DNA from 2 places in the Corallococcus sp. RDP092CA genome. Region 1 is predicted to be linked to the other one. Evidence: riboswitches for the same ligand, from Rfam matches in the RefSeq annotation. Region 1 holds a riboswitch; the other holds the start of a gene.
What was found. A riboswitch is a leader RNA that binds a small molecule or an ion and turns the genes downstream of it on or off. The one in region 1 is predicted to bind cobalamin.

Region 1 (5,368 bases):
CGAGCGCTTGGGCCTGGGTGGAGTCCTGCCAGTCCTCGCCGCCGCACGCCACGGTGAGGAGCGCGGTGACGCCCAGCGCGAACGACTTTGGAAGAAGGGCCGTCCTCATGGGCATGCTCACGGGGCCTGCTGGATGCGGACCAGGCGCGCGCCGTTCTTGTCATCCACGCCGACGAGCAGGTCCGCGCCGATGGCGGTCATCCCGGTGACGCTCGTGCACTGGTCCACGTAGACGAGGACGGGCTGACGGGCGCCCACGGTCACGGTCGCGCCACCGTTCGTCACGGTGAAGGCGAAGCGCGAGATGTCCGTTCCGGCGAAGTTGTAGTCGGGCGGGACGTAGTCGCCGCGGAGCACCGACACGCCCTCGCCGTGGCCCGCGGCCGCGACGAAGTTGGAGCCCACGTCGAGCGCGGGCGCATCCGCCACGGCGAACGGCGTGCCGGAGGTGAGCGCCTCGGAGATGACCGCCGGGCCCACCGCGCGGCCCTCGTTGAGGAAGGTCTCGTCGGAGTAGTAGCCGAGCATCGCGACGCCGTTGGTGGACACGGCGGTGAAGCCGCTGCCGCCCGTCTCCGGAGGGAGCGTGCCCACCTTCAGCGCGGTGTACGGCGTGACGTCCGTCTTCAGCGCGTAGACGGCCAGGCCGGCCGACACCGTGTCGAGCCCGCCGCCGTTGATGAGGAACGCCCCCGGCACGACGCCCGCGGAGAAGTTGCTCGGCGCGGAGACGTAGGTGGAGCTGGCGGGCGTGGCGACGTCATACACGCCCACGGAGCCCGGGAAGCCCGCGCCGGACTTCGTGTAGCCGGTGAGGACGCGCAGGCCGTCCGTCTCCACGTAGCTGCTGAGGAAGAGCTGAGCGCCAGGGCTCTGGTCCGCGGGAGCGGCCACGTCGAACAGCGACGCCGTGCCCAGCGACACCTGCGGCCACGTGCCCAGTGAGTACAGCGCATGCGGGCCGACGTAGCTGTCCGACACCACCGTGTAGAGCGAGTACGTGGGACCGGGCGTCACGCCCACCGGCCCCGCGGCCGAGGGCAGCGTCGCGGCCTCACCGGCCACGAAGCCCGCCTGGAGCTGGAGCGTGCCCAGCTTCGGGTCATAGGTGGCGGCCTCGCACGGATCCGTTCCGGCGTCGGTCTCGGTGCCCGCGTCGGTCTCGGTGCCCGCGTCGGTCTCGGTGCCCGCATCGGTCTCCGTGCCCGCGTCGGTCTCGGTGCCGGCGTCGGTCTCGGTGCCGGCGTCGGTGTCCGTGCCCGCGTCGGTCTCCGTGCCCGCATCGGTCTCCGTGCCCGCGTCCGGCACGGCGATGGGCGTCTGCTCGCACTTGTTCTCGACGCAGGTGTAGCGCTGTCCCGCGGCGGGGGTGCCCTGGTCGCGGCAGTCGAAGTCATCGATGCACTCATCGCCGCACCCGGTGTGGAGCAGCGCCATCGCGAGGGTCGTCAGCACCCACGTGAAGCCCTTGAGTCCCCGCGCCGTCATCATCCGCTCTGTCTTCATCCGCGACTGCTCCCTTGCATCGCCCCCACGGGCGAGGTGAATCCAAGGGGCGGGGACGGAGAGCGGACCGCGCACGAGGGACACGTCAGGCCACGACACGCCGCGCGAGCGGAAGACCTCCGTCACCTCCCCTCGGAGGCTTCGGTCTGGCCATGCCCGGAGGCATGGGTCGTGGCAGGTCTTCGGACTCGCAGGCGCGGGAGGCCCTCACCGGGACACCCACCTACTGGCCGTCGCTTCCCAGCCCATCCGAGGGCCAGTGCTTGCGGGGACGGCGTTCGTTCCTGCTCACCGCTGCGGGGCAGTCCCGGCTTCACACCGGGTTCCCTTTTTCAACGCCGCACCCTGCGCGGATGCGGCGTACCAACGACGCGCGCTGGAGTATGGCGGACGGCAGTGCTTGTCAATACAGGCGGGCCAATGCCTCACGGCACCGCGACGATGTCGATGGCATTGGACACCTGGCGCCGGGGGTCCACCGGACACGCATCCAGCGCCGGGCCCGCCGCCTGAGGCGTGGAGTTGCCGCGCCGCTCGACGAGCTGGCCGTCGCGCACCTCCACCACGAACACGCGGCCCGCGTTCACGTCCGTGACGTACACGGCGTTGCCCACCACCGCGAGCCGTCCGCCCACCGCGAGGTCGCAGCCGTTCTCCGGCCCCCCGGTGCAACCCGGCGACAGCGCATACGAGGCCACCGGCTGGTCATCCTTCACCAGCACCAGCCCCGTGGCCTTCACCGCCTTCGCCCGGTAGCCGCTCGTGGTGTCGAACACCGCCTCGCCCAGGCAGCTCACCACCAGCTGGTCTCCCACCTCCATCACGTCGCCCGCGTTGAGGCAGTCCTTCGCGCCCAGATCGATGGCCCGCACCCCGCCATCCGCTGGGTCGATGCGCGCGAGCATCCCGGGCCCGTTGGGCAGGTAGTCATTCGCGGGGTTCAGGTTGGTGAGCGCCACGTAGACGCCCGCGTCCACCGACACCGCCGCGTACGGGAGCGCCATCGTCGTCCCGCCATCGAAGGACTTCAGGTCCAGGCCCGTGAGCGGCAGGGTGTCCACGAGCCGGGGGTGTTCCGGATCGCTCACGCTGACGCGCGCCACGGCGTTGCCCTGCTTGAAGTCGGAGCCGGCCGTGCCGAACAGCGGGATGTAGAACGTGTCGCCGCGCTTCGCGATGACCTGCGGGCTGGTGTTGGCGCCCAGGTTCACCTGCCCCACCGTGCGCAATCCCAGCCCTCCGCCCTGCGAAGCCCCTTCCCGCTTGAGCACCTGGAGCGTGTTGTTGACCGAGTCGAGGACATACACATACGGGGGGTCCACCAGGATGTCATTGGGCGAGGACGCCACCGCGCCCAGCGAGTCCTCCTCCGCCACCGTCCCCAGCGCCCCCGCCGGAGCCTGCGACAGCACCGCGCGCGCCGCGTCCGCCGCCAGCACCACGCCATCCCAGGCCGCCAGCGACTGCACGCCCGAGCCGAACTGCCGCCGGGGCCCCATCCGGTCCGTCCCCGCCTGGATGCCCACCAGTTGCCCGTTGGTGTAGCAGGCCGTCACCACGTCATACATGCAGCGGCCCGCGTGGCAGGACTGCACGTCCGGGCACACCGTGCCGCAAGCGCCGCAGTTGAGCGAATCCTCCGCGAGCACGACGCAGCTGTCCCCGCACCGCTCGGCGCCAGCGGAGCAGCCCTCGCGGCAGGTGCCGGCTTCACAGACCTGCCCGGAGGAGCACGCGGCGCCACAAGCGCCACAGTTCAGCGGGTCGCTCATGAGCGCGACGCAGGCGTCACCACAGACCTCCGTGCCCGGCTGGCAGCCGCACGCGCCCGCCTGACACGTCTCTCCCGCGCCGCACGCGGTGCCACACGCGCCGCAGTTCGACGGGTCGCCCTGGAGGTCCACGCACTCGGCGCCACAGACGCTCAGGCCCGTCGTGCACAGGACCTTCTCCTCCGGGCAGCCGGTGAGGAGCGCCGCCGCCAGGGCCGACAGCAACAGCGCGAACCGCGCATCAGGGAGGGGACGCGACATGGGAATCCTCCGGAGGAGATGGGTCGAGCGCCACGGCGAGCGTCACGTAGGCGGCGCGGCCGGGCAGCGGCATGCCGGTGTAGTCGGCGGTCCGCGCATCGAGCAGGTTCTTCACGTCGAACGACACGGTGAGGTCCGGCCGGTGCAGGAAGGTGCTGGAGGCGCCCACGCTCACCCAGGTGCGCGAGGGCAGTGACAGCCGCGCCTCGCCCACGCGGTTGATCAGCTGCGCGGACTGGACGAGCACCTCCGCGCGGCCGTTGAGCCAGCCCGGCCCCACGCGCAGCCGCCCCACCCACTTGTGGCGAGGGCGATACGGCAGCTCCTTGCCGAAGTAGCGCGGGTCACCGTAGCGGTTCTGCGTGCGGGTCCACGCGTAGCTGCTGGTGGCGGTGAGCCACGCGCGCGGTCGGGCCTCCAGCTCCACCTCCGCGCCCCACACTCGCGCGGCGGCGAAGTTGTAGGGCTTGGCGAGCATGGGCGGGTACAGCTCGTAGGCGATGAGGTTCTCGTACACCGCCGCGAAGCCGCCCGCGGTGACGCTCCAGGCGTCATCGCGCCACAAGGCCGCGGCGTCCACGGACAGGGCGCGCTCGGGCTTGAGCTCCGGGTTGGGCAGCAGCAGGCCCTGGCGGATGTAGAGCTCCAGGAACGACGGCGCGCGGTGGGACTGGCCCGCGTTGGCGCGCACGCCGAAGCCGTGGCCCAGGTCCACGCTCGCGCCCAGCTTGGGCGACAGGAGCGAGAAGCGCCCCACGCGCTCCACGCGCAGCGAGGGCACGAGCTTCAGGCGCTCGGAGAACAGGGACAGCTCGTCCATGGCCATGACGCTCGCGCGCCACCAGGACGCGGCCTGCGCGCCCACGGCCTGCGTGACGGACTCCGACGACCCGGCGAGCGTGACGGCGAGCGCGTGGGGTCCCCACACCGCGCGCCCCTCCACCTCCACGCCGCCCACGGTGTAGCGCTGCGCGCCGGAGTCCACGCCGGTGGTGCCGCCGGTGACGTCCAGCCAGTCGCGGCGGAAGAAGCCGCGAGCGCTGCCCTCGCCCGTGTCCCCGAAGGGCCGTGCCCAGCGAGCGCCCAACGACAGGCGCGTCTGGTCCTGGCGGCGGGACACGGTGGGGTTCTGCACGGTGCCCGCGAGCGCGCGGTCCTCCAGCGACACCTCCGCCAGCACGTCCACGCGTCCGCCGCCGTCCAGCCCGTGCCGGTACTTCAGGAGCGCGCCGCCGCCGCGAGCGTCATTGCGCGTGCGCACCTCCTGCGTGAGCGGGTTGTCGTCGAGCGCGGGCAGCTCATCCACGCGGTAGCTGAAGTCCCCCTGGGAGCGGCCGCCGTGCAGCAGCACCAGCGCCTGACCGTCGAGCAGCGCGCCCGACGCGGCGACGTGGGCCATCACGGTCTCGAAGCTGCCGTAGGTGACCTCGCCGCTGGAGAGCAGCCGCGACGAAGGCGCGCGGGTGACGAGGTTGACCGCGCCGCCCAGGCCGCCCGCGCCGTAGCGGGCCCCGGCCGCGCCGCGGAGGATCTCCATGCGCTCCAGCAGCGCGACGGGGATGAGCGACAGGTCCGCGACGCCGCCCGCGCCGTTGAGCGGAATGCCGTCCAGGAACACGAGCACGCCGTTGGAAGACGCGCCGCGCACCACGAGGCTCTTGCTCTGACCGTAGCCGCCGGAGTCCTGCACGACGAGGCTCGCGGAGCCGCCGAGCAGCTCCGCGGTGTCGCGAGCCTCGCCCGCGCGTTCGCGGGCATCGATGACGGTGATGGCGCCGGTGGGATCGCGGCGGCGGGCGGCGTCGACGGGGGCCTCGGAGACGTCCTTG
Region 2 (5,368 bases), 130 kb from region 1:
GGCGACGACGGTGTCGCCCGCGTCCACGCGCGCGCGCAGGGTGTCCAGCAGGGCCTCGCGGCTGCGAGGGAAGTGCAGCGACACGTCCGCGAGCGCGGGGTCCGCCTCCACGGCGCCGGCGAGCACGGTGAAGGCGTACTTGCCGGGGTACTGGTAGCTCAGGACGAGCGAGACCTTGCGAGGCGTCTGCGACATGGCTGCCGGGGATGATGCCACAGGGCCCGCGCCCGGCGGGGCACGCCTGCCCGGCGCGCGGGCACGGCCCCCCAACCCTCGGTGAGCAGTCATGCCGAGCCTCCTCGCACGGAAGCGCGGGCGCCTTCCATCCGTAACCTGCGGCCCCGGCCTTGATGCTTGGCGGAGGCAGCGCTCGCGTCTAACGTGCGCCCCGCCGACGGTGCCTCGCGGGAGTCCGCGAGGTTTAGCAAGGGAATCCGGTGGGAATCCGGAGCTGCCCCGCAGCGGTGAGTGGGAACGAACGCCGTCAGACGCACTGGTCCGGCAGTCGGACTGGGAAGCGACGGCCAGTAGGCGCCACGGACGCGGCCTCCTGAACGGGAAGCGCGCTCCGGAAGCACGCCCACGAGTCCGAAAACCTGCCGCCGGCCCCTGCGGAGAATCGTCTCCTCCAGGGCGGTACCCCGGGCCCTCGCGGGAAGGTCCGGCAACCCTTCGCGGTCCACGCGTCCGCCACCGCCCGTGCCCCGGGCCCGGGAGCCGTGTGTCCCGGTGTCCCTTCCGCACGCGGCGCGCACGGCCGCTCGGGCCTGGAGTCCCTCCTCATGACGTCCCCTTCCCTCCCCCCGTCCGCCACGGAGACCCGCATGGTGGACATGGTCTTCCCGGATCAGACCAACCACTACGGCACCCTCTTCGGCGGACAGGCGCTGCGCTTGATGGACATGTCCGCGTTCATCACCGCCAGCCGCTACGCGCGGCGCACCGTCGTCACCGCGTCCAGCGAACGCGTGGACTTCCACACCCCCGTGCGCCAGGGCCAGCTGGTGGAGCTGGTGGGCCGCGTCGTCGCCACCGGCCGCACCTCCCTCACCGTGGACGTGGAGCTGTTCGCCGAAGACCTCCTGTCCGGCGCACGACAGCTGTGCACGCGCGGACGCTTCATCCTCGTCGCGCTCGACGCGGAGCGCCGTCCCACCGCCGTGCCGCCGCTCGCGCCGGAGAACCAGACATGACAGACATTGCCTTGACACCTGAAACAAGCCGGGCGTATAGACGACGCCATGCTGGTGCCTGGGTTTGCCCAGGCTGAAAAGGGAACCCGGTCCGAAGCCGGGGCTGCCCCGCAGCGGTAGGTGAGAACGACCGCCGTCCATGACACTGGCGCCCACGTGGGCGCTGGGAAGTGACGGCCAGTAGGAACTCCGGCACCCCGGTGCCGGACGCGCTCACGAGCCCGAAGACCTGCCCGCATCCGTGTCGTGGGAGACATCCACGGACGGTTCGACCTGGAGCCCCGAGGGAGGGCGGGAAGGTCCGCGCAAGGCCTTGTTTCCACAGGACTTTGCCCGGCACGTTCCCTCCTCATCCCTCCTGTCTCCAGCCACCCGCGGGGGTGGGGGTCGGTGTCTTCGGGCCCTCACGCGGCCCGGGTGCGCGGCGTCGCGCCTGGACACCCCTCCCTCCACCTTCGCGGGCCATTGGCCGGGCGACGCGGGTCGCCCGTGAGGACGGACGACGATGCGTGGAACACCGCGGAGACGGCGCGAGGCAGTGACAGGACACGGGAGCCAGACACGGCGCGCCAGCCCCCGGGTGCGGCGCCGCTGACGACGTCCTCCGTTTCGCGACGCAATTCCTTTCATCCACCGTGGCCGCGTCCCGCGCGCGCCGCCAGGGGAGCCGTCTGCCTTTGAACGCCATCCGCTACCCCGACGGGAACGTGCTCCTGCGCAACCTGTCGCGCGAGTTCCCCGTCGTCACCCACGGCGAGGGCGTCTACCTGTACGACGCCCAGGGCCGCCGCTACCTGGACGGCTCGGCGGGCGCGCTGGTGGCCAGCGTGGGCCACGGCAACCGCGAGGTGGCGGACCGCATCCATGCGCAGCTGCTTCAGGTCGCGTACGTCAACGGCACCCACTTCACGACGGAGGTGACCGAGGCGCTGGCCGCGCGCCTGTGCGCGCACGCGCCCGCGGGGCTGAGGCGGGCGGCCTTCCTCGGCTCGGGGTCGGAGGCCATCGAGGCGGCCGTGAAGTTCGCGCGGCAGCTGTGCGTGGAGCGGGGCCAGCCCCAGCGCACGCGCGTCATCACCCGCGTGCCCGGCTACCACGGCAACACGCTCTACGCGCTGTCCATGTCCGGACGGCCGCACTACCAGACGTTCTTCGGCCCCCTGCTGTCGGAGGTCGTCACCACGCCCGCGCCCTACCCCTACCGCTGCGGCCTGGAGGACTACGCGCGGGACGGCGCCGCGCACTACGCGCGGCTGCTGGAGGAGACGCTCCAGCGCGTGGGGCCGGACACCGTCGCGGCGTTCGTCGCGGAGCCGGTCATCGGCTCGTCGGCGGGCGCGGCCGTGCCGCCGCCCGGGTACTTCGAGCAGGTCTCCGCCATCTGCCGCCGCCACGGCATCCTGGTCATCGCCGACGAGGTGATGTGCGGCTGCGGGCGCACCGGGCGCTTCTTCGCGAGCGACCAGGTGGGGCTCACGCCGGACCTGCTGGTGCTGGGCAAGGGCCTGAGCGGCGGCTACGCCCCGCTGAGCGCGGTGCTGGTGCGCGAGGACCACCTGGAGGAGCTGCGCCAGGGCTCCGGCGGCTTCATGCACGCGCAGACGTACCTCCAGGCCCCGTGCATGACGGCCGCGGGCGTGGCGGTGCTGGACTACTACGAGCGGCACGACCTGGTGGCGCACGCCGCGCGCGTGGGCGCCCACCTGCAACGCCGCCTGCGCGAGGTCCTCCTGCCCCTGCCCCACGTGGGCTCCGTGCAGGGCGTGGGGCTGATGGCGGGCGTGGAGCTGGTGGAGGACAAGGCCACGAAGCGGCCCTTCCCGCGCACGCGCAAGGTGGTGGAGGGGCTGCTCGCGGAGCTGTTCTCGCGGGGGCTCGTCCTCTGGCCCAACACCGGCCACGCCGACGGGACGAACGGCGACCTGCTGATGGTGGGCCCGCCGCTGATCATCACCGAGCCCCAGGTGGACGAGCTGGTGGACCTGCTCGCCCGGGGCCTGACCCGTTTCCTGGAGCGGTCATGACCTTTCGCATCACCTATTCGGTGTTGGACGCGGACCTGACGGAGCTGCACGCGCGCTTCGACGCGGCGCTCGCCACGGTGCGCGCCCGCCTGGGCGCGGAGCACCCGTCGTGGATCGCCGGCAAGGCGCACGCGAGCGGCGACCTGCTGGACAGCCGCAATCCCTCGCGGCCGTCGGAGGTGGTGGGCCGCTTCCACCGCACCGCGCCCGGCGAGGTGGGGCGCGTGGTGCTCGCGGCCAAGGAGGCCCAGCGCGCGTGGGGCGCCACCGCGTGGGAGGAGCGCGTCCGCATCCTGCGCCGCGCCGCGGACCTCATCTCCGAGCGCCGGTGGGAGCTGGCCGCGGGGATGACGCTGGAGGTGGGCAAGAACCGGCTGGAGGCGCTGGGCGACGTGGAGGAGTCCGCGGACCTGCTGCGCTACTACGCCGGCCAGGTGGAGTCCGCGCGCGGCTTCCACCTGCCCATGGCGCGCCTGTCCCCCCGCGAGGACACGCGCAGCGTGCTGCGTCCCTACGGCGTCTTCGTCGTCATCTCCCCGTTCAACTTCCCGCTCGCGCTGGCCGCCGGGATGAGCGCGGGCGCGCTGCTGGGCGGCAACGCGGTCATCCTCAAGCCCAGCGAGGACGCCCCCGGCTGCGCCGAGGGCCTCTTCCAGGCGCTGCGGGACGCGGGCCTGCCGGGCGGCGTGCTCCAGGTGGTGCATGGCGAGGGGGAAGGCCTGGGCTCCGCGCTCGTGCGCCACCCCGCGGTGGACGGCGTGGCCTTCACCGGCAGCACCCGGGTGGGCATGGAGCTGTTCCGCGTCCTCACCGAGCAGCACGTGCGGCCCGCGCTGCTGGAGCTGGGGGGCAAGAACGCGGCCATCGTCTGCCAGGACGCGGACCTGGAGGCGGCGGTGGAGGGCTGCCACCGCTCCGCGTTCGGCATGTCCGGCCAGAAGTGCAGCGCGCTGTCGCGCATCTACGTGCACGAGGACGTGCGCCAGGACTTCGTCGAGCGGCTGGCCCGAAAGGCCCGCGACACGGTGGTGGGGGACCCCGCGCTCGCGTCCGTCTTCATGGGCCCGGTCATCAACGCGGCCTCCGTCCGGCGCTTCGAGCAGGCGGTGGCGGAGGCGCGGCGCGACGGCACCGTGCACGCGGGCGGCGACAGGCCGGCCCTGGACGCGGCGCTGGCGCATGGCCACTTCGTGGCGCCCACGGTGGTGGAGCTGCCCCACGCGCACCGGCTGATGCGCGAGGAGCTGTTCCTGCCCTTCGTCGGCGTGGCCGCCTTCCGCTCGCTGGACGAGGCGATTGCGCTGACCAACGACAGCGCCTACGGCCTCACCGCCGGCATCTTCAGCGCGGCCCCGGACACGGTGGAGGCGTTCATGGCCCGCGCGGAGGCGGGCGTGCTCTACGCCAACCGCCGCACGGGCGCGACGACGGGCGCGTGGCCCGGCGTGCAGCCCTTCTGCGGCTGGAAGGGCAGCGGCTCCACCGGCAAGGGCGGCTGCGGTCCCTATTACGTCTCGCAGTTCATGCGCGAGCAGTCCCAGACCCGGATGGGTTGACCTGGAAGCCCTCATGCACCCGCTCTATCCCGAAGTGAAGGTCGTCCCCCCGGGGCCCAACGCCCGCGCCATCATCGACGTGGACCGGCGATACACGTCGCCCTCGTACATCAAGGAATACCCCCTGGTGGTGGAGCGGGGCGAAGGCCCCTGGGTGTACGACGTGGACGGCAACCGCTTCCTGGACTTCATGGCGGGCATCGCCGTGGCGTCCACGGGGCACGCCCACCCGCACGTGGTGAAGGCCATCCAGGAGGCCGCGGGCCGCTTCCTCCACATCTGCGGCACGGACTTCTACTACGACGGCTTCTCGCGCCTGTGCGAGCGGCTCGCGGGCTGCCTGCCCCAGATGGGCCCGAAGAAGGTCTTCCTCACCAACTCCGGCACGGAGGCGGTGGAGGGCGCGCTCAAGCTGGCGCGGCACCACACGCGCCGGCAGACAATCATCGCCTTCAAGGGCGGCTTCCACGGCCGCACCTATGGCGCCATCTCCCTCAACTCCTCCAAGGTGGCCCAGCGCGCCTTCTTCGGCCCGCTGCTGCCGGGCGTGCTGCACATCCCCTACGCCAACCCGTACCGCTGCGGGAACGGCTGC

Region 2: it holds a riboswitch for cobalamin, as region 1 does, so the genes downstream of both, U8525_RS08770 (aspartate aminotransferase family protein) here and U8525_RS08255 (hypothetical protein) in region 1, are expected to answer to the same signal.

What each region holds. Positions count from the first base shown of each region.
Region 1 covers NZ_JAYESI010000005.1:172,383-177,750, reverse strand. Annotated here, with positions in the region: gene U8525_RS08260 (cell surface protein) at 1-109, opposite strand, end outside; gene U8525_RS08255 (hypothetical protein) at 118-1,506, opposite strand; cobalamin riboswitch at 1,662-1,889, opposite strand; gene U8525_RS08250 (MXAN_6577-like cysteine-rich protein) at 1,932-3,539, opposite strand; gene U8525_RS08245 (TonB-dependent receptor plug domain-containing protein) at 3,520-5,368, opposite strand, start outside.
Region 2 covers NZ_JAYESI010000005.1:303,319-308,686, reverse strand. Annotated here, with positions in the region: gene U8525_RS08780 (TIGR04013 family B12-binding domain/radical SAM domain-containing protein) at 1-195, opposite strand, end outside; cobalamin riboswitch at 379-619, shown strand; gene U8525_RS08775 (acyl-CoA thioesterase) at 783-1,193, shown strand; cobalamin riboswitch at 1,229-1,445, shown strand; gene U8525_RS08770 (aspartate aminotransferase family protein) at 1,871-3,217, shown strand; gene U8525_RS08765 (aldehyde dehydrogenase family protein) at 3,214-4,773, shown strand; gene U8525_RS08760 (acetyl ornithine aminotransferase family protein) at 4,787-5,368, shown strand, end outside.